4 regions of the Streptomyces sp. cmx-18-6 genome follow, and region 4 is predicted to be linked to each of the others. Evidence: riboswitches for the same ligand, from Rfam matches in the RefSeq annotation. Region 4 holds a riboswitch; each other region holds the start of a gene.
The links. A riboswitch is a leader RNA that binds a small molecule or an ion and turns the genes downstream of it on or off. The one in region 4 is predicted to bind cyclic di-AMP.
Positions count from the first base shown of each region.

Region 1: it holds a riboswitch for cyclic di-AMP, as region 4 does, so the genes downstream of both, ACLJPL_RS18570 (NlpC/P60 family protein) here and ACLJPL_RS09435 (peptidoglycan DD-metalloendopeptidase family protein) in region 4, are expected to answer to the same signal.
Region 2: it holds a riboswitch for cyclic di-AMP, as region 4 does, so the genes downstream of both, ACLJPL_RS20800 (C40 family peptidase) here and ACLJPL_RS09435 (peptidoglycan DD-metalloendopeptidase family protein) in region 4, are expected to answer to the same signal.
Region 3: it holds a riboswitch for cyclic di-AMP, as region 4 does, so the genes downstream of both, ACLJPL_RS26385 (transglycosylase SLT domain-containing protein) here and ACLJPL_RS09435 (peptidoglycan DD-metalloendopeptidase family protein) in region 4, are expected to answer to the same signal.

Region 1 is NZ_JAEBEP010000007.1:178,761-185,782, forward strand. Features, by position in the region: partial or broken gene ACLJPL_RS18555 (GNAT family N-acetyltransferase) at 1-176, opposite strand, end outside; gene ACLJPL_RS18560 (NlpC/P60 family protein) at 219-1,334, opposite strand; gene ACLJPL_RS18565 (hypothetical protein) at 1,700-2,053, shown strand; gene ACLJPL_RS18570 (NlpC/P60 family protein) at 2,088-3,350, opposite strand; cyclic di-AMP (ydaO/yuaA leader) riboswitch at 3,349-3,513, opposite strand; gene pcrA (DNA helicase PcrA) at 3,880-6,318, shown strand; gene ACLJPL_RS18580 (M23 family metallopeptidase) at 6,517-7,022, opposite strand, start outside.
Region 2 is NZ_JAEBEP010000008.1:289,760-296,781, forward strand. Features, by position in the region: gene ACLJPL_RS20790 (ATP-dependent Clp protease proteolytic subunit) at 181-786, shown strand; gene ACLJPL_RS20795 (hypothetical protein) at 860-1,165, shown strand; cyclic di-AMP (ydaO/yuaA leader) riboswitch at 1,518-1,704, shown strand; gene ACLJPL_RS20800 (C40 family peptidase) at 1,708-2,178, shown strand; gene ACLJPL_RS20805 (LysE family translocator) at 2,240-2,893, opposite strand; gene ACLJPL_RS20810 (LysR family transcriptional regulator) at 2,967-3,881, shown strand; gene ACLJPL_RS20815 (ATP-binding protein) at 4,016-4,447, opposite strand; gene ACLJPL_RS20820 (helix-turn-helix domain-containing protein) at 4,694-5,554, shown strand; gene ACLJPL_RS20825 (DUF397 domain-containing protein) at 5,584-5,826, shown strand; gene ACLJPL_RS20830 (8-amino-7-oxononanoate synthase) at 6,018-7,022, opposite strand, start outside.
Region 3 is NZ_JAEBEP010000012.1:219,802-226,823, forward strand. Features, by position in the region: gene ACLJPL_RS26375 (hypothetical protein) at 1-36, opposite strand, end outside; gene ACLJPL_RS26380 (DUF397 domain-containing protein) at 207-398, shown strand; gene ACLJPL_RS26385 (transglycosylase SLT domain-containing protein) at 503-1,339, opposite strand; cyclic di-AMP (ydaO/yuaA leader) riboswitch at 1,343-1,532, opposite strand; gene ACLJPL_RS26390 (FAD-dependent oxidoreductase) at 1,981-3,372, shown strand; gene ACLJPL_RS26395 (SpoIIE family protein phosphatase) at 3,431-6,079, opposite strand; gene ACLJPL_RS26400 (hypothetical protein) at 6,164-6,778, opposite strand; gene ACLJPL_RS26405 (helix-turn-helix domain-containing protein) at 6,962-7,022, shown strand, end outside.
Region 4 is NZ_JAEBEP010000003.1:286,183-293,204, forward strand. Features, by position in the region: gene ACLJPL_RS09425 (STM4011 family radical SAM protein) at 1-895, shown strand, start outside; gene ACLJPL_RS09430 (SGNH/GDSL hydrolase family protein) at 900-1,727, opposite strand; gene ACLJPL_RS09435 (peptidoglycan DD-metalloendopeptidase family protein) at 1,890-2,879, opposite strand; cyclic di-AMP (ydaO/yuaA leader) riboswitch at 2,883-3,041, opposite strand; gene ACLJPL_RS09440 (tyrosine-protein phosphatase) at 3,488-4,300, shown strand; gene ACLJPL_RS09445 (DUF6126 family protein) at 4,387-4,563, opposite strand; gene ACLJPL_RS09450 (helix-turn-helix domain-containing protein) at 4,607-5,215, opposite strand; gene ACLJPL_RS09455 (aspartate aminotransferase family protein) at 5,275-6,672, opposite strand; gene hpnH (adenosyl-hopene transferase HpnH) at 6,740-7,022, opposite strand, start outside.

The sequences.
Region 1 (7,022 bases), on a different contig from region 4:
AAGGCCGCCACCTCGTCCGCCGTGGGTTCCGCTTCCCGGTCGGGGATGGCGTAGTTGGCGTACTTCAGCTCCCAGCCCGGGTTGTGCCGGACGGTGAACGGGCCCACCCGGTAGTGGGCGGGGGAGCGCAGTGTGAGGGTGCGGGCGTAGTCCTGGACGGCGTTCGCCATCGTCATACGGGAGTTCCTTCGGCGGGAGGGGCGTCGGCGCGGGGGAGACTACGCCACCCGGGTTGCTCCCGCGAAGGGCATCTGGTCGATGGGCGCGATCCGCACCGGCGCTCCCGCGCGCGGGGCGTGGATCATCTGGCCGCCGCCGATGTAGAGGCCGACATGGCTGATGCCCGAGTAGAAGAACACCAGGTCGCCGGGGGCCAGTTGGGAGCGGGAGACCCGCTGCCCGGCGTTGATCTGGGTGTAGGTGGTGCGGGGCAGGCTGACGCCCGCCGCCCGCCAGGCCGCCTGGGTCAGGCCCGAGCAGTCGAAGGCGTTCGGGCCGGTCGCGCCCCAGACGTACGGCTTGCCGATGGCCCCGTGCGCGAAGGAGATCGCCTGCGCAGCCCGGGAGTCGGGGGCCGTGACCGGGGTGCGTGCGGCGGTGCGGTCGGCGTGGGCGGCGGTGCGGTCGGTGGAGGTGGACCGACTGGCGGTGGCCGGGCCGCCGCCGTGGCGGGCGTCGGCCGAGCGTTCGTACGCGGCGCGCTCGTCGGCGGTGAGGGTGGCCAGGAGCCGGCGGGCGTCGGACAGCTTCGTCCGGATCGCGGTGCGGTGTTCGCGCAGCTCGGCCCGGCGGGCGGCGAGCGCCTCGGTCTCCCGGTCGGCGCGGGCCTTGATCTGGGCGAGGCCGGAGAGCTGGCGGCGGATGCCCTGGAGCATGCCCGACTGCCGGTCGGCCGCGCGGTCGAGGTGGGCGGCGCGCTCCAGATAGGAGTCGGGGTCCGAGGAGAGCGCCAGCTGCACGGCCGGGTCGAGTGCGCCGGTGCGGTACTGGGCGGTGGCCAGTGAACCGAGCGCGTTACGGGAGGAGTTGAGGCGGTCGGTGCGGCGGGCGGCCTCGTCGGCCAGGGCGTCGACGGTCTTCGTGGCGGCGGCCGCCTTCTCCCTCGCCCCGTTGTACTTCTCGGTGGCGACCTCGGCGTCGTGGTAGAGCCGGTCGACCTTCGCCCGGACCTGGGCGGCGGTGGGAGCGGGCTCGGCGGGTGCGGCCCCGGCCCCGGTGGCCGAGGCCGCGGTGGCGGTCCCGGCGAGCGCCAGGGTGGCGGCGGTGCGGGCAGCAGTGCCGGTGAACGGGCGCTGCTTGGGTTTTCGGTGGGCTGATCTCCGGTGCGCGGCCACGGGGGCGGCATCCTTCCTGTCGGCGGCCCTCCGGCGGGTGCCGGAGGATCTGCGGGGCTGCCCTCCGGGGGTGCCGGAGGAGCTGTCGACGGCCCCTCCGGCGGATACCGAAGGGGCTGTCGGCTGTCCTCCGGCGGATGCCGTAGGGCCCGCGAGGGACGCTAATCCCGGCGCACGGAAAAGGGTCGCCATGACAGTTATTGCCCGGATGTGACGTTTCGTCGCCGCCGGATGATCGGAGATACGCACCCGGAATTGATCATTCCGGCAGGTTCGGGCGCAGGGCGTTCAGTTCCGGCGAAGGCTCCAGGAAAGGCTTGCCTCACTGCCCGGCCATGCTTTGGCCATGGCTAGGCTCCCGAGCCATGGACGTACTCATCAATGTCTTCGTCGCCCTGCACATCATCGGCATCGCCTCCCTGCTGGGCGGCTTCCTCACGCAGATGAAGGCCATGGGCGCGGGCGCCGCCCGCTTCGTTCCCGCCATGCTGCACGGCGCGCTGACCATGCTGGTCACCGGCGTGGCCCTGGTCGGGCTCAACCAGGCCGACGACCAGAGCGTGAACAACGTCAAGATCGGCGTGAAGCTGCTGCTGCTCGTCGCCATCCTCGCGCTGGTCTACGTCAAGCGGGACGAGGAGAGGGTCGAGAAGGGTGCGTTCGCGGCGGTCGGCGCTCTGACGGTCGCCAACATCTTCATCGCCACGCTCTGGACCTGAGGGGCGGCCTCTCCGGAGGCCGCCCCTCGACGTGCTACGCCGGGCGCACGCTGCCGTAGATCGGCATGTAGTAGATCGACTCCTCGCGCACGTTCGCCCCCGGCTTCGGGGCGTGGATCATCATCCCGCCGCCCTTGTAGACGCCGACGTGGCTGATGTCGTCGTAGAAGAAGACCAGGTCGCCGGGTTGCAGGTCGGAGGTGGCGACCCGCGTCCCGACCTTGACCTGGTCCCAGGTGGTCCGGGGCAGCGTGACGCCCGCCGCCCGCCAGGCCGCCTGCGTCAACCCCGAGCAGTCGTACGAGGACGGGCCCGAGGCCCCCCACACGTACGGCTTGCCGATCTGGGCGCGCGCGAAGGCGAGCACCTTCTCGGCCTTGGCCGCGTAACCGCTGCCCGTTCCGGTGCCCGCCCCTGGGCCCGTCTCCGTACCCGTACCGGCTCCCGGGCCCGTCCCCGTACCGCTGCCGGAACCGGTCCCGCCGCCGGAACCCGCACCACCGCCGGAACCGGTCGCGCTGTCGCCGTCCGACTCCTTCGCGGCCTCCTCGCGGGCCTTCTTCTCGGCGTCGGCGCGCTGCTGGGCCTCGGCGGCCTGGCGGGCGGCCAGCTTCGCCGCCTTCTTCCGCGCCTCGGCCTCCTTCTTGCGCTCCAGCTCCGCCAGCCGCGCCTTCTCCTCGGCGGTCAGCCGGGAGAGCAGGGACCGGGCCTCGGTGAGCTTGGCCTGCACGTTCTTCTTGCTGGTGCGCAGCGTCGTCTGCGTCTCGGTCAGCGTCTCCAGGCTCTGGACGGCCTCCGCGCGCTTCTTCGCCGCGTCCGCCTGCTGCGTCCGGAAGTCGTCCACGGCCTTCTGCTGCCGCGCCGTCGACCGGCTCATCACCTGGCTCTGGTCGAAGTACGACTGCGGGTCGTCCGCCAGGAAGAAGGTCGCGGTGGGCGCGATGCCGCCGGAGCGGTACTGCGCGGCCGCGTAGGCCCCCAGTTCCCGGCGCGCCTCGTTCATCTTCTCGGTCCGCTTCGCCACGTCCGAGAGCAGCGTGTCGACCTTCGTCCGCTGGGCCGTGGAGGCGGCCTTGGCGTGGTTGTACTGCTGGGTCGCGCTGCCCGCCTGCCGGTAGAGCTCGTCGACCTTCTTCTGGACTTCCTCGATGGCCGGCTTCGGCTCTGTGGGGGCGGCCGTCGCGCTCTGCGTGGAGAGCAACGTCACAGAGGCCAGCGCGGCCGTCGTGAACCCGACGGCGGGGGTGGTGGTGCGCACCTTCGTGCGCGGCTTGCGGTGCGATGCCAAGACCGGCATCTCCTTCCGTGGACCACCTACCGGGTTAGCTGTCGGGTTCGGACGGAACGGAAGGCTGTCCTACGGTCCGGACGAGGGGTACGGACCGATTCACCCCGGTGCTGCGTGTGGGTCCCCGGTTCCGAACTGCCGCGAGGCAGGACGGATTCGGCAGGGTCGCCCGTTCGGCGCGGATCGCGTCCAGGGGGTACGGGCCACCTGATCGAGCACGCTAGCCAACCGGCGCCACCGCTGGGAAGGTCGATGAGCGATATGCCCGATACATTTTCGTGACCTTTGTGGCCGGAGGCCGCCGCACCCCCTCCCACCGGGGGTTCTTTAACGGAACGCGCTCGTCCGGTCTCCGTGCGTGGCGGGGCTCGGCGTGGCGGCCGCCGACCGGAGCGCTTCTTCTGGCCTCTCACCGGCCTCTCGCCGGCTTTTCACCGACTTCTCGCCAGCCTCTTCCGGGCCTCTTCCCGGCCTCTTCCCGCTCTCTTCCCGGCTTCGGCGGAAGGTTGTCGGTGCGGCCGCCTAGACTCGGATGGCGATGAGCAGCCTCTTTGACGACAACTTCCTGACCGGCCTCCAGACCACGGAGGACGGCCCGCCCCCGCCCCCCGAGGACCACGCACCCGAAGCGGTGCCGGAGGGACTCTTCGAGGGCGTCTTCGACGCGCCCCCGCCGCCCAGGGACGGGTATTACCGGGACGGCCACCCGCGCCCGGTCATCGACGCCGCGGCGCTGCTCGACGGGCTGAACACCGAGCAGCGCGCCGCCGTCGTGCACGCCGGGTCCCCGCTGCTCATCGTCGCCGGGGCCGGCTCCGGCAAGACCCGGGTCCTGACCCACCGCATCGCCCACCTGCTGGCCGAGCGCGGGACGCACCCCGGGCAGATCCTCGCGATCACCTTCACCAACAAGGCCGCGGGCGAGATGAAGGAGCGCGTCGAGCAGCTCGTGGGCCCGCGCGCCAACGCCATGTGGGTCATGACCTTCCACAGCGCGTGCGTCCGCATCCTGCGCCGCGAGTCCAAGAAGCTCGGCTTCACGTCGTCGTTCTCGATCTACGACGCCGCCGACTCCAAGCGCCTGATGGCCCTGGTCTGCCGCGATCTGGACCTGGACCCCAAGCGCTTCCCGCCGAAGTCCTTCACCGCGAAGGTCTCCAACCTCAAGAACGAGCTGATCGACGAGGAGACCTTCGCCGGACAGGCCGCGGACGGCTTCGAGAAGACCCTCGCCCAGGCGTACGCGCTGTACCAGGCCCGCCTCCGCGAGGCCAACGCCCTGGACTTCGACGACATCATCATGACGACGGTCCACCTCCTCCAGGCATTCCCGGACGTCGCCGAGCACTACCGCCGCCGCTTCCGCCACGTCCTGGTCGACGAGTACCAGGACACCAACCACGCCCAGTACACGCTGGTACGCGAGCTGGTCGGCCCGGCCGGAGAGGCCGACGCCCCCGCCGAGCTGTGCGTGGTGGGCGACGCGGACCAGTCGATCTACGCCTTCCGGGGTGCGACCATCCGCAACATCCTCCAGTTCGAGGAGGACTACCCGAGCGCGACCACGATCCTGCTGGAGCAGAACTACCGCTCCACGCAGACGATCCTCTCCGCCGCCAACGCGGTCATCGAGCGCAACGAGAGCCGCCGCCCGAAGAACCTGTGGACCAACGCCGGCTCCGGCGCCCGCATCACCGGATACGTCGCGGACACCGAGCACGACGAGGCTCAGTTCGTCGCGGACGAGATCGACCGCCTCACCGACGCGGGCGACGCCAAGGCGGGCGACGTCGCCGTCTTCTACCGGACCAACGCCCAGTCCCGCGTCTTCGAAGAGATCTTCATCCGCGTCGGCCTGCCCTACAAGGTCGTCGGCGGCGTGCGCTTCTACGAGCGCAAGGAGGTCCGGGACGTCCTGGCCTACCTCCGGGTCCTCGCCAACCCCGAGGACACCGTCCCGCTGCGCCGCATCCTCAACGTGCCCAAGCGCGGCATCGGCGACCGCGCCGAGGCCATGATCGACGCCCTGTCGATGCGCGAGAAGATCTCCTTCCCGCAGGCGCTGCGCCGCGTGGACGAGGCGTACGGCATGGCGGCCCGCTCGTCCAACGCCGTCAAGCGCTTCAACACGCTGATGGAGGAGCTGCGCACCATCGTCGAGTCCGGGGCCGGACCCGCCGTCGTGCTGGAAGCGGTGCTGGAGCGCACGGGCTATCTCGCGGAGCTCCAGGCGTCGACCGACCCGCAGGACGAGACCCGTATCGAGAACCTCCAGGAACTCGCCGCCGTCGCCCTGGAGTTCGAGCAGGAGCGCGGCGACGAGGAGGAGGCCGGCACGCTCGCGGAGTTTCTGGAGAAGGTCGCGCTGGTCGCGGACTCCGACCAGATCCCCGACGAGGACGAGGACGGTTCCGGCGTCATCACGCTGATGACCCTGCACACCGCGAAGGGCCTGGAGTTCCCGGTGGTCTTCCTCACCGGCATGGAGGACGGCGTCTTCCCGCACATGCGGGCCCTCGGCCAGACCAAGGAGCTGGAGGAGGAGCGCCGCCTCGCGTACGTCGGCATCACCCGCGCCCGCGAACGCCTCTACCTCACCCGGGCCGCGATGCGCAGCGCCTGGGGCCAGCCCTCGTACAACCCGCCCTCGCGGTTCCTGGAGGAGATCCCGGACCAGCACCTGGAGTGGAAGCGCAAGGGCCCGATGGCCGCCCCGGCCGGACCCACCTCGGGCATCACGTCCTCGCTCTCCTCCTCGCGCGCCCGCTCGGGACCCTCGGGCTTCGCGACCCGGCGCGGCGTGGAGAAGCCCACGGTCACGCTGGTGGTGGGGGACCGGGTCACGCACGACCAGTTCGGGCTGGGCACGGTGACGGCCGTCGAGGGCTTCGGCGACCAGGCCAAGGCGACGGTGGACTTCGGCGACGAGCGCCCCAAGAAGCTGCTCCTGCGGTACGCGCCGGTCGAGAAGCTGTAGACGGAGCTGCCGCCGGGGCTCCGGAGCTGTCCGCCGGGGCTCCGGAGCTCCGGCGGAGTTCCGGAGCTGTCCGCCGGAGTTCCGGAGCTGTGTACGCGGCTTCCGGCGGACGGGGCTCTGCCGGCGGGGAGCGTGAAAGAAGGGGTGCGGGACGGCTTCGGCCGTCCCGCACCCCTCTCTCGTATGCGCTTGTGCGTATCAGGTCGCGTTGACGCCGTGGCTGCGCAGCCACGCCAGCGGGTCGATCGACGCGCCGCCGCCGGGCCGGACCTCGAAGTGCAGGTGCGGACCGGTGGAGTTGCCGGAGCTTCCGGCGTACGCGATGACGTCCCCGGCCTTCACCGGGCCCGACCGGATCCTGGTGCTGCTGAGGTGGCAGTACCAGGTCTCCGTGCCATCGGCCATGGTCACGATCGCCATGTTGCCGTAGGCGCTGTTGAACTGGGTGCGCACGGTGCCATCGGTCGCGGCCATCACCGGAGTGCCGTACCCCACGGGGAAGTCGATGCCCGTGTGCACGGACATCCAGTTGACGCCCGCCTGGCCGTAGTACGCGCTGAGTCCGTGCTGCTTGACCGGCAGGACGAACTTGGGGCGCAGCGCCTCGCGGCGGGCGGCCTCCTCCTCGCGCTTCTTCTTCTCCGCCACCTGACGCTGCTTGAGGTCGATGCGCTCCTGGGTGCGGCTCGCCCGCACACGGAAGT
Region 2 (7,022 bases), on a different contig from region 4:
AGGGCCCGCCGGAGCCCGGAGCGCCTGCGAGCAGAGGTCCGCCGGGCCCTTCTTCGCTCCCCTCACTCCGAAGACCCTCCCCCCGATCTGTACGTCCTGTACATTTCTGACGGAGCGTTCGCACGGGTCCCATCCGGACCGCGCCTGCGCTCCGTCACGCGCCGAGGAGAGGGACTTCGCATGATCCGACCCACCGCCCGCCACGTACTGCCCGAGTTCACCGAACGCTCCGCGACCGGAACCCGGACGCTGGACCCGTACTCCAAGCTGCTCTCCGAGCGGATCGTCTTTCTCGGGACTCCGATCGACGACACCGCGGCGAGCGACCTCATCGCCCAGTTCATGTATCTGGAGCACGCCGATCCGGACCGGCCCCTGTCGCTCTACATCAACTCCCCCGGCGGCTCGTTCGGAGCGATGGCCGCGGTCTACGACACGATGCAGTTCCTGACCTGCGAGGTGGAGACCTTCTGCCTGGGCCAGGCCGGCTCCTACGCCGCCGCCCTGCTGGCGGCCGGTGCGCCGGGACGCCGACATGCTCTGCCCGGTGCGCGGGTAGTCATTCAGCAGCCCGCACTGGAGGAGCCGATGCGGGGCCAGCCGTCCGACCTGGAGATCTACGCGCGCGAACTGGTGCGCACCCGCGAGATGTTCACGGCCATGCTGGTCCGGCACACCGGCCGGACCGCCGAGCAGGTCACCGCCGACATCGAGCGCGACACCATCCTCGACGCGAGGGCCGCCCGCACCCATGGGCTGGTGGACCATGTCGTGGAGAACCGCTAGGGGACGTTCCGCGACTCGGTCGACAGGACGCCCCCTCACCCCCAGCCGCCGCACGACGCGAGGTGAACCGCCCATGGAGCCAACGGAGTTCCCGCCCCTGCCCGCACTGACCCGCGCCGAGGGCGAGTTCATCGACTGTTACCTGGCGGTCCTGGACCAGGTGGGCCGCATCAACCCGGCGCGCGGCAGCGACACCTACAGCGCCCTGAGAGCCGCTCAGGCCCTGGCCTCCGGGGCGGCGGCCCTGCGCGACGCCCTGGCCCTGATGCACGAGCGGGGTGAGCGGCAGATTCACGCGGCGACGCTCGCGCGGGCCCTGCGGGTGCTGGACGGCGAGCGTCGGGCGGGCCGGGTCGCCATGCCTCCGACCCCGAACTGAGCCGCTCCGCGCGCCGGGAGCGCATAGAGGGTGTGCCGGCGGATCGCGCCGTGCGACACGCCCGGTCCCGCGATCGATTTTCCTCGCTCGTTCGGCGTAGGAGTTCACCCGCGCGAGCGATGGCTCAACTTGCGTTCCCCGCGTGGGCCGTACTCGAAATGCGCCCTTTCGTCGCTGGTACGAGGGTGTGCGCCCGGCTCGTCGGCGGGCGCGAATCCGCCCTGTCCACTCGAACGGATCAGTGGTGAGGAGACTCACAAATCACCGTTTCGACTCGGAAATCCGGCACTTGGTGGGTCAAGATCCCTGGGACGACAAGCCCCCGCCACCGCGGCGGGGCGGTCCGGGTGGACGCCGAGTCCTGCCGCCTCCCGGATGACTGGTCGACAGGAGTGGATCGGCAGGAGTGGAGGACCCGAGCACAACGGGCCGACCGGGAGACCGGGAAGCCCTCGGGGTGAAGCCGCGTCAAGCGGCCGGGCAACTTCGCCAGCCCGAACCCGACAGGTCATCCTTCACAGGCGGCTGACGAAGGGTTGCGCATGTCTGCGCAGGTTCATGTCCCGTCTCTGTTCGCCCGCTTCGGTACGGCATCGGTGCTCACCCTGGCCGTGACGTCCTCGATGCTGGCACCCGGCCTGGTCGACGACGCCGAGGCCGCCACCCACTCGACGAAGGCGCTGAAGGTCGCCGCGTCGAAGAAGGGCTCCCCTTACAAGTACGGGGCCGCCGGCCCCAACCGTTTCGACTGTTCAGGGCTGACTGTCTACTCGTTCAAGAAGGTCGGCAAGAAACTTCCCCGCACGGCACAGCAGCAGTACAACAAGACCAGCCGTATCTCCTCGTCGAAGAGGAAACCCGGCGACCTCGTGTTCTTCCATTCGGGGCGCAGCGTCTACCACGTGGGCATCTACGCCGGGGCCGGGAAGATCTGGCACTCCCCCAAATCGGGGGACGTGGTGCGACTGGCGAAAATCTGGTCCAAGAGCGTCTGGTACGGACGGGTCCGCTGACCCACCGGCCCGACGCTCTTTCCGTGCGGGCGCTCTCTTCGTGCGGAGGCTCTCTCCGTACTCACCGCAGGAGCGGGCCGGTCACCAGCGCCAGCCCCAGTCCGGTGAGCGCCACACCGCTGCCGCCCTCGATCGCCCGGGCGGTACGCGGTCGGCGCAGCCACCGGCCCAGCCGGTCCACGAGGAGGGCGACGGCCGGGAACCAGATGAGGGCGAGAGCCACCACGAGGGCGGCGAGCACCAGCGTCCTGGGCAACGGCGGCTGCCCGTCCGGGACGAACTGGGGCAGCAGGCTGAGGAAGAGCACGGGCGCTTTGGGGTTGAGCGCGTTGGTCAGGAAACCCTGACGCAGGGCGCGCCCGAACTCCTTGGCCTCCTTGGACTCCTCAGGCGGTACCTGGTCCGGCGTACGGCTGCTCTCCTCGGAGACCCGGCGCCGGACCGCGTACAGGGCGCTGATGCCGAGGTAGAGCACGTACGCCCCGCCGAGCAGTTGGACGGTGCGGAAGAGCACGGGCATCGTCACGAGCACTGCGGCCAGCCCCGCCACGGCGAGCGCGGTGTGCACGAGCAGTCCCCCGGCGACGCCGAACGCGGTGGCCAGGCCGGCGGTCCGCGAGGCCAGGGCGTTGCGTACGACGACGGCGAAGTCGGCGCCGGGCAGCGCGACCATACCGGCGGCGATCCCGGTGAAGGCGATCAGTTGAGCGTCCATGGGGTCCAGCCTGGACCGTGGAAGCCTTTAGCGTGTACTTGCAATCTTCTGGGTCTGCCTAAAGGAACGCTTAATGTACGACGCGACACGGCTCGCGGCGCTGGTGGCGGTCGCCGAGACCGGATCGATCACGCGGGCCGCCGCCCACCTGGGCTACACCGCGCCCGCGCTCTCCCAGCAGCTGGCCAAACTGGAGCGCGAGGCCGGGGCGACGCTCCTGGTGCGCCACCATCGCGGGGCGCGGCTGACAGCGGCCGGGGAGCTGCTGGCGGGCCGCGCCCGGCGGGCCCTGGACGAGCTGGACCAGGCGCGGCACGAGCTGGCACAGCTGGCCGAGCTCTCCGGGGGCAGGCTGCGGGTCGGCACGTTCACGACGGCCGGGGTCCATCTGCTGCCGCCGGTCCTGAGCGCGTTCCGGCGGGCCCATCCGGACGTCGAGCTGGCCGTCACCGAGTACGAGCCCCCGGGCGGGGTCGCCGCGGTGGCGGCGGGCGAAGTGGATCTGGCGCTGACCCACGCCTACGAGCCCGCGGCGGCCGACCCGCCGCCTCCAGGCGTCACCCTGGAACCCTTGCTGGTCGAGGAGCTGGTGCTGGCGACCGCGGTCGGCCACCGGCTCGCCGAGGGCACCGGGCGGCTGGCGGTCACCGAGCTGGCGGGACGGCCCCTGATCAGCAGCGCGCCCACGCATCCGCCCCGGCGCGGTGTGGAGAGCGCGTTGGCGCAGGCGGGCGCCACACCGGCGGTGGTGTGCGAGTCGCCCGGCTACGCGCTGGTGTGCGCGCTGGTCAGCGCGGGGCTCGGGGTGGCGGTGGTGCCGGAGATGGTCGCGTCGCTGTCGTCCACGCCGCTGGCCGTCCGGCGGCTGGAGCCCGCGGCCTTCCGCCGGACGATCTCCGTCGTGCACCGGGGCGAACGGGCGACCGCGGCGGCGGCGACGCTGCTCGCGCTGCTGCGGAGCGGCTTCGGCCGGGGCGCGGCGATCTGAGCGGCTGCTCCCCGTCGCCGGATCCGGAGCGGCTACCTCCGGTCTCCGGATCCGGAGTGGCTGTTCCCGATTCTCCGGATCCGGCCGGGTTCAGGAACCGCCGCTCAGCGGTACGCCGTCCCGCCGCGTCCGTGTCAGCCCTGGACCGGCACCGCCCAGGGCAGGATGATCCAGACCGTCTTGCCGCCTTCGGCCGTGGGGACGACCGTGAGCCGCCCGCCGCGCTCCTTGGCCAGCGCGCGGATGATCACCATGCCCCGCCCGTTGTCCTGCCGTACGGCGGCGGGAAGTCTCTGGGGCCACCGGGGGTGACTGTCCGTCACCCCGAGGCGCAGTTCCTCGTCCCGTTCGAGACGCAGATCCACGGTGAAGGTGGGCGACTGGCCGAAGGTGTGCTGGACGGCGTTGGTGGCGAGTTCCGAGATGATCAGCCGGATGGTGTCGGCGAAGTCGGTGTCCTCTCCGAGGCCCCATTCGGCCAGTGTCCTGGCCACATATCTGCGGGCCGAGGAGACCGAGGCCGGATCGCTCGGCAGAGTGACGGTTGCTTCCTGATGGTCTGCCATGGCGACGCCCGTCCCTTTCGCGCCCCGGCCGACCGGCAGTCGGCCAGGATTGTGCTTCGCGCCAGACTGCCACTGTTGAAGCTCGCTGTAACGACGTTCGACCAAGATATGCATATATCTGTCGCTCGAAGCGGTGAATTCGGGTCCCGCAGGACGTGGACGAAGGGCACACTGACCCCTCTGCGGGCCCGAACCTTGCGGTGCGTGTCGGCCCCGCCCCTTCCCGCACGGCGCAAGGAGACCTGGATGCTGCACGGCCCCGTCGTCCGACGGCGCAAGCTCGGCGAGGAGTTGCGGAGCCTGCGGAACGCCTCCGGGCTGACCAGCCGGGACGCGGCGCGGCTGCTCGGCTGGCACCAGTCGAAGGTGAGCCGCATCGAGACCGGTGCGAGCGGGGTGAGCGCCGACGACGTGACGCGCCTGCTCGACGCCTACGCGGTGCACGACGCGCAGTTGCGCGCCCTGTTCGAAGTCCTCGCCGGATCGGCGGGCGGCGGCGGCTCGGGGTGGTGGCACGCGTACCGGGGGCTGATCCCGCCGCAGTACCGCGACTTCATCAGTCTGGAGTCCCAGGCGAGCACGGTGCGGACGCTGGAGACCTCGGTGGTTCCGGGGCTGCTCCAGACCGCCGGTTACGCCCGGGCGGTGACCCGGGCCGCGCTGGACGGGTTACCGGCGGACCGGCTGGACTCCCTGGTCGAGGTCCGGCTGACCCGTCAGAGAGTTCTGCGCGCGAGCCCGCCGCTGCGGTTCACCGCCGTACTGGACGAAGCCGTGCTGCGGCGCGAGGTGGGCGGCCCCGAGGTGATGCGGGATCAGCTGGGCCATCTGAGTCAGGTCGCTCAACTTCCTCATGTGCGGCTCCAGTTGCTGCCCTTCTCGGTGGGCGGGTATGTCGGCCTCACCGGCCCTTTCGTCATCTTCTCCTTTCCGAACATTTCTGATCTGGATGTGGTCGTTCTCGACCACTTGACGAGTAGCCTCTACCTGGAGCGGAAAGAAGACCTCGAGGCGTACAGCTCGGCCTTCCGCACCTTGCAGGCGCACGCACTGACGCCGGAACAATCGCTGGAGCTCATCGCCGCGATCCGCTGCGGCACTCGTTAGGACGTCCGACTCTGCCCGAGGGGGGCATCATGTCCGACCGTCTCGCACCGCACGCCTTACCGACCGCCGCGGAGCCACTGCTGTGGCGCCGCAGCAGCCGTTCGACCGGAATGAACAACTGCGTGGAGACCGCGCGGCTGGAGGGACCGGATCACGGCGGCGCGCTCCTGACCGTACGCGACTCCAAGGACGTGGAGCGGCCGCCGCTGCGCTTCTCCGCGACGGCCTGGACCACCTTCGTGGCCGGGCTGGACCCGTACCGGGCCGGCTGAGCGAAGCCGTACCGGGTGAGCTGAGCGCGAAGCCGCACGGATGGGCTGAGCGCGAAGCCGCACGGAGCGGCTGAGCGCGAAACCGCACGGAGCGGCTGAGCGCGAAACCGCACGGAGCGGCTGAGCGCGAAACCGCACGGAGCGGCTGAGCGCGAAACCGCACGGAGCGGCTGAGCGCGAAACCGCACCAGTCAGTCGAACGGGGCCAGGGCCTCCCGGGGAGCGGTGGAGACGACCGTGGCCACCGCGGCCGTGATCTGCTCCTCGGTCAGGTCCGCCCGCGCGGTCAGCCGCAGCCGGGAGATCCCGTCCGGCACGGACGGCGGGCGGAAGCAGCCCACCGCGACCCCGGCCGTGCGGCAGTCGGCCGCCCAGCGCACCGCCGCGTCGGCGGAGGGCGCCCGGACCGAGACGACCGCCGCGTCGGGCCGGACCGCGGTCAGCCCGGCGGCGGTGAGCCGCCCGTACAGCGCGAGGGCGACCTCCCGGGCCCTGGCGGCCCGTTCCGGTTCGCGGCGCAGCAGCCGGAGCGCGCCCAGCGCCCCGCCCGCCGCCGCCGGGGCGAGACCGGTGTCGAAGATGAACGTACGGGCCGTGTTGACCAGGTGCTCGATGACGCGGGCCGGTCCGAGGACCGCGCCGCCCTGGCTGCCCAGCGACTTGGAGAGGGTGAGCGTGGCGACGACGCCCTCGCCGCCCGCAAAACCGGCGGCGGCCAGGGCGCCGCGTCCTCCGTCGCCCAGGACGCCGAGGCCGTGGGCGTCGTCGACCAGGAGGGCCGCGTTCGCGGAGCGGCAGACCTCGGCCAGCGCGGACAGCGGCGCCGCGTCCCCGTCGACCGAGAAGACCGAGTCGGTGACGGCGAGCGCCCGCCCCTCGTGGTCGTGGAGGGCCTTGGCGACCGCGTCCGGATCGGCGTGCGGGACGACAGCGGTCCGGGCGCGGGAGAGCCGGCAGCCGTCCACGATGGAGGCGTGGTTGCCGGCGTCGGAGACGATCAGCGAACCGTGGCCGGTCAGTGCCGTCAGGGCCGCGAGGTTGGCCGCGTAGCCGGAGGACAGGACGAGGGCGGCCTCGAAGCCGCAGAAGTCGGCGAGTTCCCGTTCGAGCTCGGCGTGCAGCGCGGTGGAGCCGGTGACCAGCCGCGACCCCGTCGCGCCCGCACCCCAGCGGTGCACGGCGGCGGAGGCTGCGGC
Region 3 (7,022 bases), on a different contig from region 4:
GCTGAGCAAGGCCCGCGCGCGCTCGTAGGAGTCCATTTCCGCTGCCGTCCACGGTGAAGACCGTGCGCCGCTCGACATCATCCGCCCCCGTGCATGATCACTCTGAAGTGTGCCAACAGACCTTACTTCCAGCGCCTGTTGATCCTATACTCGCACAGACGTGATCAGGTCGGCCCGCATGTGCACCACCACCAGGAAGGCCCCTCATGCCTCTTCCGCCGAACGCATGGCACAGGAGCAGCTACAGCGGTGACTTCGAGGACGCCTGCGTGGAGGCCCAGGCCCGACCGGACCTCGAAGGCGTGTCGGTCCGGGACTCCAAGGACCGCCGCCGCCTCCCGCTGACCGTCTCCGCGGCGGCCTGGCGCGACTTCCTCTCCGGACAACGGCAGAGGTGAACCTCCTCTCCGGACGATGGCAGAGGTGAGGTGAGCGCGGCATGCCGAAGGGGCCCCGGACCAGAGGATGGTCCGGGGCCCCTCGGGGTGCCGCGTACGGGAGATCAGTACGCGCCGAAGACGTTGTCGATCGAGCCGTAGCGGTCCGCGGCGTAGTTGCACGCGGCGGTGATGTTGGCGACCGGGTCGTAGCTGTCGGTCGAGGTGCCGGGCACGTGGTACGCCTGGAACGTCGGGTCGATGACCTGGAGCAGGCCCTTGGACGGGGTGCCCTTGACCGCGTTGGAGTCCCAGTTGTTGATCGCGTTCGGGTTGCCCGAGGACTCGCGGATGATGTTGCGGTGGATGCCCTCGTAGCTGCCGGGGATGCCGCGCTCGGCCATGATCGCCAGCGACTCCTTGATCCAGCCGTCGAGGTCGTTCGTGTACGTGGTGGGCGCGGCGGCAGCCGGGGCGGCCTTCGCCACGGGGGCGGCGGCGGTGCGCTCGGAGCGGTCGGCGCGCTTCGTCGTCGCGGAGCGGTCGGCGGACGGGGAAGCCTTGCCCGCCTTGGCGTCTGACGGAGCGCCAGCGGCCTTCGCGCCGATGGTCAGCGTGATACCCGGGTGAATAAGGTGCGGGTTCTCCCCGATGGCCTTCCGGTTGTTCTCGTACAGCTTCTTCCAGCCGCCGCTGACGGAATGCTCGCGGGCGATCTTGGAAAGCGTTTCGCCGGCCGCCACGGAATGCTCGGCGGACGCGGCCTTCGTCACGGAATTCACCTGGGCGCTCACGGAAACCGGAGCCACGGCCTTTTCGGCGGCGGAGTGCGCGGGTGCGGCGGAGGCGGTGGCGGCGCCGAGCAGCGGGAGGGCCAGAACGGCTCCGCCCGTGGTCACCGCGGCGATGCCGCGGCTCAGCGAGACGGACTTGGTACGGCGGTGCTTACCCTGTGCGGGCATGGGGAATTTCCTCTCCGGCGCCTACGAGGTGAGCTGTCGGGTTCAGACGGGAGATGTCTGGCCGCATGGCATGCGACTTCACCCCGAGCCGGTCCGGATAGCGGATCGGCGGCTTACCTGGGTCCCCCGCTCCTGCCGTGCGTGAGTGGGTTTCGGATTCCCGGACGGCGGCAGGATTCGGCGTTCCATCCGGATTGACCGTGACCGTAGGCGAAAAGGACCGGGCAGAACAAGCCCTGCAATTCCGGATCATCTTTTTCCGCAAGATCGAAAAAAGGAATTCCCGGACGCGCCCGTTCCGTCGCACTGTCAACTTTCTTGGCGCAGAAGGGAACCGAACCCTCCGCATACGCGTCCGCGCCTTCGGACGTGACGCTCACCACTCCGTGCGGGAGTGACCGAAATGCGAGGCCCCAAAAGCCTCAAGCCAATCAATAGCCCCTTTATGGAAGAGACGACCAAAAGATATAAATCGCCCATATCTCCGCCGAGAAACGGACTTTTCGGGCGGCTCCCCAGGGCCGCTCCAGCGCCCCGCGAGACCTTGGCTTACCGTGTGGGGGGAGACGAGTAAGCCAAGCCTTACCTCCGACGTACGCTGTAACCCGCCCGCGTCCGCCCGCCTTAAGGATCACCACGCCATGACACGCCCCGTCCGCGTCGCCATTGTCGGAGCCGGCCCTGCCGGTATCTACGCTGCGGACGCGCTGCTCAAATCCGAGGTCTGCCAGGACCCGGGTGTCTCCATCGACCTGTTCGAGCGCATGCCCGCGCCCTTCGGGCTGATCCGCTACGGCGTGGCGCCCGACCACCCCCGGATCAAGGGCATCGTCAAGGCGCTGCACCAGGTGCTGGACAAGCCGCAGATCCGCCTCTTCGGCAATGTCAGCTACCCGCACGACATCGGCCTGGACGACCTGCGGTCCTTCTACGACGCCGTGATCTTCTCCACCGGCGCGGAGGCGGACCGGGCGCTGGACATCCCGGGCATCGAGCTGGACGGCTCCTACGGCGCGGCCGAGTTCGTCTCCTGGTACGACGGCCACCCCGAGGTCCCGCGCACCTGGCCGCTCACCGCGGAGAAGGTCGCCGTCCTCGGCGTCGGCAACGTGGCGCTGGACGTGGCCCGGGTCCTGGCCAAGACGGCGGACGAGCTGCTGCCGACCGAGATCCCGGACAACGTGTACCAGGGCCTCAAGGCGAACAAGGCACTGGAGGTGCACGTGTTCGGGCGGCGTGGCCCGGCGCAGGCGAAGTTCAGCCCGATGGAGCTGCGGGAGCTGGACCACTCCCCCAACATCGAGGTCATCGTCAACCCCGAGGACATCGACTACGACGAGGGCTCCATCGCCACCCGGCGGGAGAACAAGCAGGCCAACATGGTCGCGCAGACCCTGGAGAACTGGGCGATCCGCGACGTCGGCGACCGCCCGCACAAGCTGTTCCTGCACTTCTTCGAGTCCCCGGTCGAGATCGTCGGCGAGGACGGCAAGGTCGTCGCGCTGCGCACCGAGCGCACCGAGCTGGACGGCACCGGCAACGTCCGGGGCACCGGCACGTTCACCGACTGGGACATGCAGAGCGTCTACCGCGCCGTGGGCTACTACTCGGAGGAGCTGCCCAAGCTGCCCTTCGACGTGGGCTCCGGCACCGTCCCGCACGAGGCGGGACGCGTCATCGCCGGGGGCGAGCACATGGCCTCCGTCTATGTCACGGGCTGGATCAAGCGCGGCCCGATCGGCCTGATCGGTCACACCAAGGGCGACGCCAACGAGACGGTCGCCTGTGTCCTGGAGGACCGCGCGGCCGGCCGTCTGGCCGAGCCGGCGACGCCCGCCCCGGAGGCCGTCGAAGCCTTCCTGGAGAGCCGGAACGTCCGCTACACGACCTGGGAGGGCTGGCACAAGCTGGACGCCCACGAGCAGGCGCTCGGCGTCGCGCAGGGCCGTGAGCGGATCAAGGTCGTGGAGCGCGAGGGCATGCTCGACGCGTCCGGCGCCTTCGTCCCGGCCGAGCGGCGCCCCGAGAGCTGATCCGATCAGCCCTCCGAAGGCTGATCGGAGCGGCCCTCCCGAGGGCTGATCAGGACCGTCACCCGTCGGGCCGGGCCCGGGGCGCGCTCGCCGTGCCGCCAGCACCCGGCCCCGGCCTTTGACCTGCACCCGGACCCGGCCCGCGGAACGTCCGCCACAGGCCCGGCGGGGCGGCGTCGCGGGAGAGCGGCGGCGGCTTCCGGGGGATGTGCGTCCAGCGGGCCGCGAGCAGGAGCGCGATGTCGTCGGGGCGGTCGGTGGCCTGCCTGGCCTCCCCGATCACCCGGTTCGCCGTCTCGGACAGCGGGACCGAGCCGACCCCGGCGATCGTGGCGCGCAGCCGTTCGATGCCCTCGTCGATGTCGGTCCCGGGTCGTTCGATGAGCCCGTCCGTGAACAGGGCGAGCACCGCCCCCGGGTCAAGCCGCAGCTCGGTGACCGGGTAGGTCGCCTGGCCGTCGATGCCGAGCACGATGCCGCCGGGCAGGTCCAGCACCTCGGTCCGGCCGTCCGGATGCCGCAGCACCGGCTGCGGGTGCCCGGCGCGCACGGCACGGGCGCGCCCCGTGACCGGGTCGAGGACGATGTAGCAGCAACTGGCGAACTGTCCCGGGTCCAGATCGATGAGCAGTCGGTTCGTGCCGCTCATCACCTCCTGCGGGTCGTGGTTGCTGAGCGCGAACGCCCGTACCGCACTGCGCAGTTGCCCCATGGTCGCGGCCGCCGCCACACCGTGCCCCTGGACGTCGCCGATGACCAGGGCGAGTTCGTGGCCGGTCTCGATGACGTCGTACCAGTCGCCGCCCACCTCCATGTGCTGGGTGCCGGAGAGATAGCGCCCCAGGGTGTCGACGCCGTCCACCTCCGGCAGCCGGTGCGGCAGCAGGGCGTCCTGGAGCCCACGGGCGAGGGCCGACTCGCTGTCGTACCGCTGGGCGCGTTGCAGGGCCTGGGCGATGAGCCCGGCGAGGGCGGTCAGGACCGTGCGCTCCTCCGGGCTGAAGCCCCGGGGCCGGTCGAAGCCGAGGATGCACGAGCCGACCGGCCGCCCGGAGGCGATCAGGGGCAGGAAGGCGCGCGCCCCGACGTCGGCGTCCATCGGGATGCCCGGATAGGCGTCCGCCAGACGCTGCATGGACTCGAAGAAGATCGGGCGGCCGGTGGTCAGGGTCTCCACCCCGGGGATGCTGACGTCGAGCCCGACCCCGTCGAAGCGGTCGAGGAACCCCTTGGGGAACCCCGTCTCCCAGGCGAGGTGGAGGTGACGCTCGCTCAGCAGGTAGATGGCGAGCTGCCGGCCGCCGAACGCGGGCAGCAGCTCCTCGGTGACCACGGCGGAGACCTGACGGGCCGTGACCGCCTCGGTGAGGGCGATGGCCAGGGCCACCGGGCGGTACAGCGCGGAGGACCGGTCGGCGGAGGAGCCGATGCCGAGGCCCGGCGAGGTGACGGAGCCGGGGGCGTACGCCGGCTGTTCGGTGGCCTGGAACACGGCGCTGAGCCCGTCGTGGCCCGGGTACAGGGAGACCGAGAGCCAGAGCGACGGGGCCCGCCGGGCGAGGAAGTGCACGGGTTCGTCGGAGATCAGGGCGGCCCGGTAGTGGTCCTCGTACGCCGGATGCCCGAACCACGGCAGGACCTCCCACACGACCCGGCCGACGAGCTCCGCCCGGGAGTGGCCCAGCAGCTCCTCCGCGAGCCCGTTGGCGTACGTGATCCGCCCGATCCGGTCCAGCGAGACGATCCCCCGGGGCAGCCGGTCCGCCGCCTCCGCGACGACGGGGCCCGCGCCGAGGTCGACCACGAAACCGGTCAGATGGCTCGCGCCGCCCTGCCCGTCCGGGTGGGTCCAGCGGCCGGAGAGCTCCAGCAGGTGGTACCTCCCGTCCGGGCCGCGCAGCCGCATCCGGCGGACCACCGGATCGGCCGACTCCACCGCCTGCCGGGCCAGCGCCCACAGCCCGTACACGTCTTCCGGCACGAGGCGCTCCGCGAGGGCGTCGACGGTGCCGGGGAACTCCGCCGGCTCCGTACCGAAGATCGCGCACAGGTCGTCGTCCGCGGTGAGGGCCCCGGAGTGGAGGTCCCAGTCGAAGCGGCCGACCCGCACCGGCGGCGCGGGCGCGGCCGGCAGCTGTACGGGGATCGGCTCGCCCTCCCAGACGACGGGCAGGCCCCGGGACTCCAGGTCGGCCAGCGCGGCCCCGAGGCGCGTGCCCAGACGCAGCAGCCGCTCCCCGTCCGCGGGAGCGACCTGCTCGCCCGGGGTGGCGGGCCGCAGGACGACCAGCACCCCCATGGACCCGGCGGGGCCGGTGATCGGGACCCACAGCGAGCCGAACGGGAACGGCAGCCCCGCCATCAGCTGCGGGAAGCGCCGCATGGCCTCCTCCGCGTCGGCCAGCAGCACGGGCCGCCCCGTGCGGTACGCCTCGGACACGGGGAACGGCCGGTTCACGTGCATCCGCCACCAGGGCCGGAACAGCTGCCCCGGCAGCCCGGCGAGCACGGCGAGGCGCAGCAGCCCGGGCGTGCCGGTGCGGAGGTAGACGCCGCCCGCGTAGCCCCCGGCCGACTCGACGGCGCTGACGACCCCCTGCGCGAGTACGAGGGACAGCTCGTCCGGTACTCGGCCGCTGTCGTCTCCCCCGGCCGGCGCCCCGCTGCCGGGGGACGGGGTGGGCCGGGTCGCATCGTGCCGGGTCACACAGCCAGCATGCTCCCCGCCGAGGGGGCCGCGCACATCGGCGGACCGGCCGGGGGCCGCTCCGGCCGGTCCGCCGTCCGTGTCTCAGTGCAGCTTGGCGACGGCGACGCCGGTGGTCTTCTTGAACCCCTTCAGCGGTGCGCCGGCCAGATCTCCCAGCTGCCCCCACTCCAGGACGGTGACCGTCCGCCCGTCCCGGCCCACCGACCAGAGGGCGATGTCGGTGGAGCCGATCTCCGGGTAGGACGTGTCGACGCTGTAGACGTACGCGCCCTCCTCCACGTTCACCCGCCCGTGGTATCGGCTCGTCCCCTCGAGGCCGGGATCCTGCTCCTTCAGCCGGTCCAGGCAGCTCGCGAGGCCGGCCCGGAGCTTGGCGGTGAGGGCCTTGGCCTTGGCCTCGGTGGGGGCGACCGTGTTCGTCTGACGGGCCCCGGTGTCGAGCTCGGTGCGGAAGTCCCGGTGCCGGGTGCCGGCGGCCGGGGTGATTCCTGCGGTGCACACGGAACCGTACTCGGGCAGCCCCTTGCGTACCGGACCGGCGGTCCAGGGGGTGAGGGAGGCGGGCCACTGGCCGGCGGAGAGGAACTTGGGGGCGGCGGGCGCGGCCGCCGCCGGTGCGGTGGACAGGGCGGTGACGGCCAGGCCCGTGGCCGCGGCGGCCACGAGTGCGGTGCGGACGGTGCGGGTGGTGCGCATGGATGAACTCCCCGTTCGGATGGCCGAGCAGATCGGTCCGGCGGATCGGCCGGATGGACGGCTCGGAGGAATCGGTCTGGTGGATCGATCGGGTGGAACGGCACCAGCGTGGGGCGGGCGCACCGGCGGCGACAAGCACGACACGGGATCCCGCCGGCACGGAACCGTCCCACCCCGACTGACGTGGGTGTTCTCAGCGGGGTGGAACGCGCCCCGGGACGGCCGGGGGAGGTCGAGCGGGTGT
Region 4 (7,022 bases):
GGGCCCGCTGGCCTCGTGCGACTACGACTGCCCGTACTGCCCGTTCGCCAAGCGGCGGGACACCCGGGCGCAGTTGACGGCGGACCGGGAGGCGCTGGAGCGGTTCGCCGGGTGGGCGGCGGCGCAGACCGGCGACCGGCTCTCCGTGCTGTTCACCCCGTGGGGCGAGGGGCTGGTGCGCTCCTGGTACCGGCGGGCGCTGACCGAGCTGTCCCACCTGCCCCACATCGGCCGGGTGGCCATCCAGACGAACCTCAGCGGCCGCACGGAGTGGCTCGCCGCCGCCGATCCGGAACGCGTCGCCCTCTGGTGCACGTACCACCCGGGGCAGACGCCGTACGAGCGGTTCCTCGGCAAGTGCCGGGAGCTGTCGGCGCGCGGGATCCGCTACAGCGTGGGCGTGGTGGGGTTCGACGCGCACCTCGACGAGGCGCGGCGGCTGCGGGCGGCGCTCCCCGACGAGGTCTACCTCTGGGTGAACGCGGCGGAGGGGCATACGTACACCGACGCGGAGGCGGAGCGGTGGACGGAGCTGGACCCGCTCTTCCCCTACAGCCGGCATCCGCACCGCTCGGCCGGGCTGCCGTGCCGGACGGGTGAGTCGGTGGTCTCGGTGGACGGCGACGGCACGGTGCGGCGCTGCCACTTCGTCAAGGCCGAGCTGGGCAACCTCTACGACGGCAGCTACCGCCGGGCGCTCGGGCCGCGGGCCTGTCCGCTCGCCGTGTGCGACTGCCATATCGGCTATGTGCACCTGGAGACGCTGCCGATGTACGACGTGTTCGCGGGCGGTGTGCTGGAGCGGATACCGGCTGCGCCCGGCGCGGGACCGCCGCCTGCCGGGCTCGTGGGGCCGAGCCCGGCCAGGCGTACGCTGCCTCTGCTGGAGCCGTGACGGGCTACAGCGGCAGCAGGTCCGGGCGCTTCGCCTCGACGTGGTCGCCGGACGATTCGCCGCGCAGCCGCCGGCCGATCCACGGCACCAGGTACTCCCGCGCCCACTGGATGTTGTCGCGCCGCTCGTCGAACGGGCGGCGCTGGGCCTGGGGCGGCCAGGGCTGGTCCGGGTCGGCCGGCACGTCGTGGCCGAGGACCTGGGCGGCGCGCAGCGCGACCCGGGTGTGGCCCTCGGGCGACAGGTGGAGCCGGTCGGCGTCCCAGGCGCGCCGGTCCTGGACGGAGCGCAGCGACCACAGGTCCAGCACCGGGCAGTGGTAGCGGTCCGCGATCGCCCGGAGGTGGACGTTGTACGTGGCGATCTTGCCGCGCATGTGGCGCAGCACCGGAACGCCCCGGGTGTCGAAGCCGGTGGTGACCATGACCGTGCCGACCGCGTTGGTCAGGTCCGCGACGGCCCGCTCGAAGCGCTCGGCCAGATCGTCGGGGTCGGCGCCGGGCCGGATGATGTCGTTGCCGCCCGCGCAGAAGCTGACCAGGTCGGGGGCCAGTTCCTTGGCGCGGGGGAGCTGCTCCTGGACGATCTGGTCGAGGAGGCGTCCGCGTACGGCGAGATTGGCGTAACGGAAATCGCCGTGCCGGGTCTCGTCCGGGTTCGTCGCCGCGTCGGGGGCCGGGAGCCGGTCGGCGAGCAGAACCGCGAACCGGTCCGCCCAGCCGACGAAGGCTCCATCGGGGCCGGGATCTCCGACGCCTTCGGTGAAACTGTCCCCGATCGCCGCGTACGACCCGATGATGTTCTGCTGCTGGGTTCTCGAATCGTCTGCCACAAGCGCATATCCTGCACCGTTCAATGTGACCTACGCGACCGTAATACGGGGTTGACGGGAGGTGAGATAGACCACCCGGTCAGATTTCGGTAAAGCCGGAATAAGTGGAGGGGCGGTGCGCCGCCGCGCACCGCCCCTCGATCACTTCTTACGCCCCTCGGATCAGAGGGAGACGCCGTGCCCGCGCAGGTAGGCGATCGGGTCGACGTCCGAGCCGTAGCCCGGGCCGGTGCGGACCTCGAAGTGGAGGTGCGGGCCGGTGGAGTTGCCGGTGGAGCCGGAGAGGCCGATCTGCTGGCCGCCGGTGACGGTCTGGCCGGCGGAGACGCTCAGCGAGGACTGGTGGGCGTACTGGGAGTACATGCCGTCCTCGTGCCGGATGACGACCTCGTTGCCGTACGAACCGCTCCAGCCGGCCGAGACCACGGTGCCCGGGCCGATGGCGTGGATCGGGGTGCCGGAGGCGGCCTGGAAGTCCGAGCCGGTGTGGTAGCCGCTGGACCAGCTGGAGCCGGAAGCGCGGTACTGGGTGGTGACGTTGGCGTTGGCCAGCGGGGCGGTCCAGCCGGAGCCGGTCGCCTCGGACGAGCCGGTCTGCGCGGAGGCGCCGGAGCCCTCGGAGTCGTCCGCCGAGATGGTGTCGCCCTTGGGGGCTTCCTTCGGCGCGGCCTTGGGGGCCGGCGCGGCCTTCTTCGGGGCGGCCTTGGGAGCCGGGGCGGCCTTCTTGGCCTCCGGCTTCCCGGCCTCCGAAGGAGCGGTGGAGCCGGACGCCTTGGCGCCGATGGTGAGCTTCATGCCCGGGAAGATCAGGCTGGGGTTCTCGCCGACCGCCGAGCGGTTGTCCTGGTACAGCTTCTGCCAGCCGCCCTTGACCTGGTGCTCGGTCGCGATCTTCGCCAGGTAGTCGCCGGAGACGACGGAGTACGTCTTCGGGGAGGTCTTCGCCGTGGCGGGCGCGGACTGCGGCGCGGTGTGCGCCGCGGCCGGCGAGGCCGCCGCGGGCTTGGCGGCGGGGGCCGCCTTCTCCGCCGCGTGCGCGCCGGTGGCGCCGATCAGCGGGAGGGCGAGTACGGCGCCGCCGGTGCCCGCGGCGAGGACGCCGCGGTGGATCGGGCCGGACTTGATACGACGGTGCTTACCCTTTGCGGGCATGGGGAAGTTCCTCTCCGGCGCCTGCGAGGTGAGCTGTCGGGTTCGGGCTGGAGATGCCCGGTCGCCGTGGCGACTTCACCCCGAGCCGGTCCGGATCTCTCCGGGCCGGCGGCTTACCTGGTTCCCCCGCTCCTGCCACGCGTGAGTGGGTGGGTGCGAATTCCGGTCGGCGGCAGGATTAGGCGGTCCGCCCGGATTGACGGTGACCGTAAACGAGTCAGGACGACAGGAACAAGCCGTCGGTTGCCTTGCGGAATCATCGATTCAATTGCGCCGGGGATTTCCCGTCACACTCCGTGGATTACGGATCTTGGCTTTCCGTGCGGATCCCGGGAAACGGTCGGACGGTCATCGCCACGGACCGTCACGGATATGATCCCGCTCACCTGTCGAATCCCATCTCACCCATAAGCGGGGCATGTTCTGAGAAATACACCAATACGGACATGCCGCGAGAGTCCTCACTGACGCCCCATCAGCACAGGCTCCGTGGACGGCCGGGTCGGCGCTCGTCAACCGTGATGATTTTCCGGGGAATCGATGTCGTATCGTCACGGGAGCGCCCTCGCCGGAGAGCCGCGCCGCCACCGAAGACCCCAGGAGCCCCCGTGACGCAGCAGGTGCCGCAGGTCCCGCCGACAGAGACCGCACTGACCGGAGTCCGCAACTTCCGCGACGTGGGCGGGCTCCCCACGGCGGACGGGCGCAGCACCGCTTTCGGCCGGCTCTACCGCAGCGGCCATCTGGCGCACGCCACCGCCGAGGACGCGGCCTTCCTCGGCGGCCTCGGGCTGCACACGGTCTTCGACTTCCGCAACTCCGCCGACCACCGGCTCGACGGGTTCGACATCGAGCTCAGCGGTGTCCGCAATGTCAGCATTCCGCTCTCCGACCCCGCCGATGGGGCCGAGTTCTGGCGGCTGGTGCGCGACGGGAACATCGAGCAGCTGCGCTCGGTCCTGGCGAACGGCAAGGGCGTCGAGCGCATGGTCCACATGTACCGGTCGACCATCGTGGACCGCACCGCCGAGCACAGCCGGGTGCTGCACGCCCTGGCCGAGGACAGCGTGCCGGCCCTGATGCACTGCGCGGCGGGCAAGGACCGGGCGGGGCTGTCGATCGCGGTCTCGCTGCTGGCGGTCGGAGTGGAGCGCGAGGCGATCGAGACGGACTACCTCAAGTCCAACGACCTCCACCGCCGGTACAAGGTGAAGCGGTCGGACATGTCCGAGATCGGGATGTCCGCCGAGGTGATGGAGCTCCTGAACCCGCTCTTCGGGGCCCGGTCGGAGTACCTCGCGGCGGCGTTCACGGCCATCGACGAGACCTGGGGCACGACGGACCGCTACCTGACGGAGGGACTGAACGTCTCCCCCGAGACCCGGGAGCGACTGCGCGAGCGACTGCTCGACCAAGGCTGAAGAACCAAAGCCGAGAAACCAGGGCTGAAGGCTCAGGGCTGAGGGCTCAAGGCCGAGGGATCAGCGCGGAGGGATCGGCCCGGCGATCATTCCGCGCCCGCCACCATGAAGAGCAGGTAGAGGAAGGCCGCGATCACATGGCCGACCACCAGATAGGCGAAGAGCCGGATCACCAGACCGCGCGGCATCCGGCGCTCCTGCGAGTCCTGCGCAGCCTTCGGCCGCCTCGGCGTCAGCGGGTCGTAGTGCTCGGAATCGGACATGACGGTCCTCTCTGCCGGCCTCGCGACCGGTGAAGCGAATGGGTCAGCGCGCGTGGAGGGCGTTGCCGAGGCACAGCTCGGCCGCGGGGCTCTGGAGCAGGGAGTGGACGAAGAGCAGCTCCGCCCCGCTCCGGTCCAGGGCCGCGATGCGGTGCGGGGTCAGCGAGTCGAAGTGGGCGCTGTCGCCGGGTTCCAGATCGTGCACGGTCTCCCCCAGCGCGACCCGCAGCCGCCCGACCAGGACGTACAGCCACTCCTCACCGGGGTGGACGCGCACCAGATCGCCCTGGGCGCCGTACGGGACACGCACCCTCAGCGCCTGCATCGCACGGCCGGAGCCGCCGGCCCGCCGGTACATCCAGCCGTCCGCCTCGGCCCCCTCGAAGGGGCCGCCCCGGATGACCGCCTCCCGCTCGGGCGGCTTCTCGCCGAGCAGCTCGGATACCGTCGTACCGTAGATGCGGGCCAGGCCGAGCAGCATGGGCAGCGAGGGCTGCCTGCGGCCGGTCTCCAGCCGGGAGAGGTGGGCCGGGGAGAGTCCGGCCCGCTGGGCCGCGGTCTCCAGGGTGAGACCGCGCCCGCGGCGCAGATCGCGCAGTCGGGGTGCGACGCCGGGGAGCTCGTCGGCCGCCCCATCGTCCGGAGGGTTCATGCCTCCATTGGGCCAGGAACTTTCCTCTCGGGCAAATAAATTGCCCGAGAGGCAAAAAGTCAGCGGTTGGCCACGGCCTGCTTGACCAGGGTCCGGCCGAAGTCCCACATCAGGCCGCCGCCGCTGTGCGCGTCGTCCATGACCTCGGTGAACGCCGCCACGAAGCGGTCCACCTCCGCCTCCCCGATGATCAGCGGCGGAATGAGCTTGATCACTTCCAGGTGGTCGCCGGAGACCTGGGTGAGGATGCGGTGCTTCTGGAGCAGCGGCACCACGACCATCTGCGCGAAGAGCCCCTTGCGGGCCGCCTGGAGCATGGTCCAGCGGCTGCGGAGCTTCAGCGAGGAGGGCCGGCCGAACTCGATGCCGATCATCAGCCCGCGCCCGCGCACCTCGTGCAGCAGCTCGTAGCGGTCGACCAGCGCCGACAGCCGCTCCCGCAGCAGATCACCGGTGCGCCGGGCGTTGGCCACGGTCTCCTCGTCCTCCATCACCGTCAGCACCGCGAGCCCCGCCGCCATGGCCTGGGCGTTGGAGCCGAAGCTCGCGGAGTGGACGAGGACCCGGTCCATCGAGGAGTAGACCTTGCGGAAGATCCAGTCCTTGCCGAGCGTCGCGCCGACCGGAACGTAGCCGCCGGAGAGCGCCTTGGCCACGCAGACGAGGTCGGGCTCGACCCCGTCCTCGTGCTGGTAGGCGTAGAAGTCGCCGGTCCTGCCCAGGCCGCTCTGCACCTCGTCGGCGATCAGGAGCGCCTTGTGCCGGTGCAGCAGCTCCTGGGCCTCGCGCAGGAAGCCGGGCGGCGCGGCGTGCACGCCCTTGCCCTGGACCGGCTCGACGACCAGCGCCGCGACGTCTCCGCGCTTCAGCTCCCGGCGCAGCGCCTCCAGGTCGCCCAGGGCGATGGCAGTGTCGGGCAGCAGCGGGGCGAAGCCGTCGCGGAAGCCGCTCTCGCCGTTGACGGAGAGAGACCCGGTCGTCAGGCCGTGGAAGGCGTGGGAGCAGTACAGGACGCGGGGCTTCCCGGTGGCGTACCGGGCGAATTTGAGCGCCGTCTCGACCGCTTCCGTACCGCTGTTGCCGAAGAAGACGCGGTCCAGGTGCGGGCTGTGCCCGAGCAGCTTCTCCGCGAGCAGCCCGGGCAGCGGCTGGCAGTCGAAGCGGGTGAGGTCGGCGAGCTGGGCGTCGAGCACGTCGTGCAGCGCCTTACGGACGACCGGGTGGTGCCGGCCGAGCCCCATCACGCCGAACCCGGCGAGCATGTCGAGGTAGTCGTCGCCCTCCGCATCCCAGAAGTACGCGCCCTCGGCCCGCTCGTAGACCTTGTCGAAGCCGATGGTGCGCAGCATGCGCGGCAGCTGGTGGTTGAGGTGGCGGGCGTGCAGCTCGTACCGCTCTCCCCCGCGCTCCGCCAGCAGCCGTCCCAGGTCGAAGCCTTTCGGCCCGCCGTCCGTCATCGCCCGCTCTTCTCCTTCGGTACGCACCCGGCGGCCGTGGCCGCCGGCCCCCTCGCCGGCCACCACGTCACCGGTTGCCGCCGACGCTCTCGCGCGCGGCGCGCAGCGACTCCTTGAGCGATCCCATGGTCGCGAGGACGGCGGTGGGCTCGTAGCCGCAGTGCGCCATGCAGTTGGCGCAGCGCGGGTCCTTGCCCCGGCCGTACTTGCTCCAGTCGGTCTCCTCGATGAGCTGCCGGTACGTCGGCACGTAGCCGTCGCTCATCAGGTAGCAGGGGCGCTGCCAGCCGAACAGCGAGTAGTTGGGGATGGCCCACGCGGTGCAGGGGAAGTCCGCCTTGCCCTCCAGG